2 regions of the Pseudomonas sp. 210_17 TE3656 genome follow, and region 2 is predicted to be linked to the other one. Evidence: predicted binding sites of a transcription regulator. Region 2 holds the regulator's gene; the other holds the start of a gene.
The links. The regulator FliA, encoded in region 2, starts transcription of late flagellar genes. The targets are predictions, from matches to a motif close to CTAAAGTTTNNNNNNNNNNNGCCGNTAA.
Positions count from the first base shown of each region.

Region 1: a site for FliA is predicted at 1,148-1,175, ahead of ACVI9W_RS07025 (methyl-accepting chemotaxis protein). Genes of this name have one in related genera too.

Region 1 covers NZ_JBTRBC010000001.1:1,480,870-1,483,332, reverse strand. The annotation lists gene ydcS (putative ABC transporter substrate-binding protein YdcS) at 1-920, opposite strand, end outside; gene ACVI9W_RS07025 (methyl-accepting chemotaxis protein) at 1,227-2,463, shown strand, end outside.
Region 2 covers NZ_JBTRBC010000001.1:1,037,947-1,040,409, forward strand. The annotation lists gene ACVI9W_RS04905 (protein phosphatase CheZ) at 5-793, opposite strand; gene ACVI9W_RS04910 (chemotaxis response regulator CheY) at 813-1,187, opposite strand; gene fliA (RNA polymerase sigma factor FliA) at 1,292-2,032, opposite strand; gene fleN (flagellar synthesis regulator FleN) at 2,029-2,463, opposite strand, start outside.

The sequences.
Region 1 (2,463 bases), 440 kb from region 2:
CAGTCCATCCATTTATAGGCACAGTTGGGGTGCTTGGCCTCGGCATGCAGCATGGTGGTATCGGCCCAGCCGGTGGCACCTTCCTTGGGAATGGTCGACGACACTGGCTGTTTGTCGGCCTTCAGGGTGTTGACCATATAGCCCCAGGAGCTGGAAGCGACCACGCCCTCGTTTTTCACATCGCTCATCTGCACAGTCGCGTCATGCCAGTAGCGATGGATCAGCGGCTGTTGCTGACGCAGCAGTTCCAGCACCGCCTTGTACTGGGTTTCGTTGAGTTCGTAGGGGTTCTGGATACCCAGCTCCGGCTTCGCCGATTTCAGGTACAGCGCTGCGTCGGCAATGTAGATCGGCCCGTCGTAAGCCTGCACCCGTCCTTTGTTCGGTTTGCCGTCCGGCAGGTTCTGCGGTTCGAAGATCACCCCCCAACTGGTGGGCGCTTCCTTGAATACATTGGTGTTGTACAGCAATACGTTGGGGCCCCACTGGTAAGGGGTGCCGTACACCTGGTTGTTGACCACATACCAGGCGCCGTCCTTGAGCCGCGGGTCGAGGTTTTTCCAGTTCGGGATCAGCGCAGTATTGATCGGTTGCACGCGCTTGCCGGCGACCAGGCGCAGCGAGGCGTCTCCTGAGGCAGTGACCAGGTCGTAACCGCCCTTGGTCATCAAACTGACCATTTCATCGGACGTGGCGGCGGTCTTGACGCTGACCTTGCAACCGGTTTCCTTCTCGAAACCGCTGACCCAGTCGTAGGCCTTGTCACTTTCACCGCGCTCGATGTAGCCGGGCCAGGCGACAATATCCAGCTGGCCTTCGCCGTCACCCACCGCCTTGAGCGGCTCGGCGGCCTGCAGGCTGGCGCTGGCCAGCAAGGCGGTACTCAGAACGCTGAACAATGCGGTCTTGTGCGCTGACATGGTGTTCCCTCTTGTTTGAAATTATGGTCGGGGCAGTAACAAACAAAGGTACAAGCGTAGTGCGGTTATCGTCGGTTGGTTCCTGGTGATCGCCCTGGCGTGCTGGGGCATCATGAGGGGTGGCCTCACAATTGGTTTTATCGTTGGCTGTCAGTGTATATCCTTTTTTTCGATGGGGATGAGGCGCCCATATCGCGGGGCAAGCCCGCTCCCACAGCGATGCATTTTTAAGGTTTGCCTGATAGCCCGCCTTACTCCCCGTTCCCTAGACTCGTCCGCCAGATCAACCCCCTGGCAGGACATCACATGCAACTCAGGAACTTGCGGCTGGCCCAACGTGCCACGCTGATTTTCGTCATCATCAACCTGCTGGTCGTGGCGCTTGGCGCGATTTCCCTCTGGCAGATGGGGCGGGTTCGTGCAGCGGCGGTGGAGATCGAGCGCAACTGGATGGAAAGTGTCCGGCAGGCCGGAACCATCGACGCAATGGTATTGCGCATTCGCCTGGAAAGTTTCCGGATGATCAACTCTGCCAGCCCCGAGGTGCGAAGGGCTTCGGCCGATGCGGTGGCCGATATCCGGGTCAAATTGAAACAGATGGTAGAGGGCTACCAGAAGCAGGTCAGCAGCCCTGAAGAAGAGCAGATTTATCAGGCGGTCAAGCTGGGTATCGCTGTGTATGACAGCAAGCTTGATGCACTCCTGCAGATCGCCCTTTCGGGGGCAGCGCAGGACGCCATCGACTACATCGACAAGCACATCCGCCAGCCCACCAACGAACTTCAGGCGACCATTGGCAAGCTTGTCGTGCTCAATCGAGAGGGCGGTCGGCAATCGGGCATCGAGTCGGAAGCGATTTATCAGCGCTCGATCATTACGGTGATCGGTATCGGTGCGTTGGTGATTGGCTTGAGTGTCATTCTCGGCATCCTGTTCGCTCGCAGCATCAGTGTGCCTCTGCTGTCGGTATTGAATGTCAACCGCAAGATCGCCGAAGGTGACCTGCGTACCGAGCTTGTAGTTACCGGCAAGGATGAACTGTCCGACCTGATGCGCTCGACTATCGCCATGCAGGCGAGCTTGCGGGACACCATCCAGCACATGGGCAATTCGGCCACCCAGCTGGCTGCGGCGGCGGAAGAAATGCATTTGGTGACCGAGGATTCAAGCAACGGCCTGCAGCGCCAGAACGATGAAATCGAACAGGCGGCAACGGCAGTGAATGAAATGTCCGTTGCCGTCGAGGAGGTCGCCAGGAACGCGGCATCGGCCTCGGAGTCTGCCCAGGCATCGGACGCTTCCAGCCGGATCGGCTCCGAGCGGGTGCTGGAAACCGTCGAGGCGATCCGCAGCCTGACCGGCATCGTCACCCGTACCAGTGGGGAGGTGGAAGGGCTGGCCAGCAAGGCCCAGAACATCACCAAGGTGCTGGATGTGATCCGTGCCATCGCCGAGCAGACCAATCTGCTGGCGCTCAATGCCGCGATCGAGGCGGCCCGGGCGGGCGACCAGGGACGCGGCTTCGCAGTGGTGGCCGATGAGG
Region 2 (2,463 bases):
CTCCCTAAAAACCCAGACTGGACAGCAGATCGTCGACATCGTCCTGACCGGACACAACGTCTTCACGTTTATCGGCATGAATCTGTGGACCTTCACCCCGAGTCGGATGTTTTTCTTGATCTTTTTCAGCGCGCAGCTGCTGGTGGTCATGTTCGATACCGGCAAAGCGGTCGACTTGACTGGCCATCAGCACGAGCTTGAGCAGATTGCTTTCTACTTCGGTGACCAGTGCCGTGACACGTTTGATCACCTGACCGGTCAGGTCCTGATAGTCCTGAGCCAGGAGGATGTCGTTGAGGTGGCCGGCGACCTTGCGGCTGCCTTCCTCACTACGCTCCAGGAAACGGTCGACACGGTGCATCAGCTCGCGGAACTCCGGCGCGGCCACTTCACGGCGCAAGAAGCGCTGCCAGTCGGCGCGCAGATCGCGGGCTTCGTCACTCAGCTCGTGGAGGACCGGGGTGCTCTCCTCGACCAGATCCATGGTCCGGTTCGCCGCGCCCTCGGTCAGCTTGACCACATAGGACAGGCGCTCGGTCGCATCGGTGATCTGCGAGACTTCCTCGGCCTGCGGCATTTGCGGATCGATCTGGAAACTGACGATCGCACTGTGCAGCTCACGCGTAAGCTTGCCGACTTCCTGGTACAGGCCACGGTCACGGGTCTGGTTCAGCTGATGGATCAGTTGCACCGCGTCGCCGAATTTGCCCCGCTCGAGACTGTCGACCAGTTCGTGGGCATGCTTCTTCAGTGTCGACTCGAAGCCGTCCAACGATGAATGTGTTTGCTCCATAGCGCCCCCGTGGCGTGTCTTAGCTGTTGACGCGCTCGAAGATCTTCTCGATCTTTTCTTTCAGCACCTGGGCAGTGAACGGCTTGACCACATAGCCGTTGACGCCGGCCTGGGCCGCTTCGATGATCTGCTCGCGCTTGGCTTCGGCAGTCACCATCAGCACCGGCAGGTGCTTGAGGCGCTCGTCGGCACGCACTTTGCGCAGCAGGTCGATACCGGACATGCCCGGCATGTTCCAGTCGGTCACGAGAAAATCGAAATGACCGCTTTCGAGCATCGGCAGCGCCGTGTTGCCGTCATCGGCTTCCTGGGTATTGGTGAAGCCCAGGTCACGCAGCAGGTTCTTGATGATCCGCCGCATCGTCGAAAAATCGTCGACGATGAGGATTTTCATGTCTTTGTTCAATTAGACCTCCAAGCAGTCTTTAACGCGCTCAGCGCTGAACGCGCATTCAATCAATTCGGGCACTACATTTCGCGACTGCATTGAACCTGCGTTCAACGCGCCCGCCATTCCCCCAGGCGACCACGCAAACGCGCCGCGCACTGGCTGTGCAACTGGCTGACGCGCGACTCGCTGACACCCAGGACCTCACCGATTTCCTTGAGGTTCAGCTCTTCGTCGTAGTACAGCGCCAGGACCAGACGCTCGCGTTCAGGCAGGTTGGCGATGGCATCGGCCAGGGCTGCCTGAAAACGCTCGTCTTCCAGATCGCGCGAAGGCTCGAGCTGGGCACTGGCGCCGTCCTCGTGCAGGCCTTCATGTTCGCCGTCCTGTAACAGGTCGTCGAAACTGAACAGGCGGCTGCCCAGGGTGTCATTCAAAATCCCGTAGTAATCATCGAGACTCAATTGAAGTTCGGCAGCAACCTCGTGATCTTTAGCGTCACGGCCGGTTTTTGCTTCAATTGCACGAATCGCGTCACTGACCATGCGGGTATTGCGGTGGACCGAGCGCGGAGCCCAGTCCCCTTTACGTACTTCGTCAAGCATTGCCCCACGGATACGGATACCGGCGTAGGTCTCAAAACTGGCACCCTTGCTCGCGTCATACTTGTTGCTGACTTCGAGTAGGCCGATCATGCCGGCCTGGATCAGATCCTCGACCTGGACACTGGCCGGCAAACGCGCCAGCAAGTGATAGGCGATACGCTTGACCAACGGCGCGTAGCGCTCGATCAACTCGTACTGACCATCGCGAGACGCGTTGCTGTACATCCGGTATCCGCTGGCGTTCATAGCACAGGTCCCGCGCTCGTCGGCTGCACCAGGCGTTCGACAAAAAACTCCAGGTGACCACGCGGGTTGGCAGGCAGCGGCCAGGTATCGACCTTCTGGGCAATGGCCTTGAATGCCAGCGCGCACTTGGAACGCGGAAAGGCTTCATAGACCGCTCGCTGCTTTTGCACCGCCTTGCGCACACACTCGTCGTAAGGCACCGCGCCGACGTATTGTAGGGCAACGTCGAGGAAGCGATCAGTGACCTTGGTCAACTTGGCGAACAGGTTGCGCCCTTCCTGCGGGCTTTGCGCCATGTTGGCCAGGACCCGGAAGCGGTTCATGCCGTAATCGCGGTTGAGCAGCTTGATCAGCGCGTAGGCGTCGGTGATCGAGGTCGGTTCGTCGCACACCACCAACAGCACTTCCTGGGCTGCGCGGACGAAACTGAC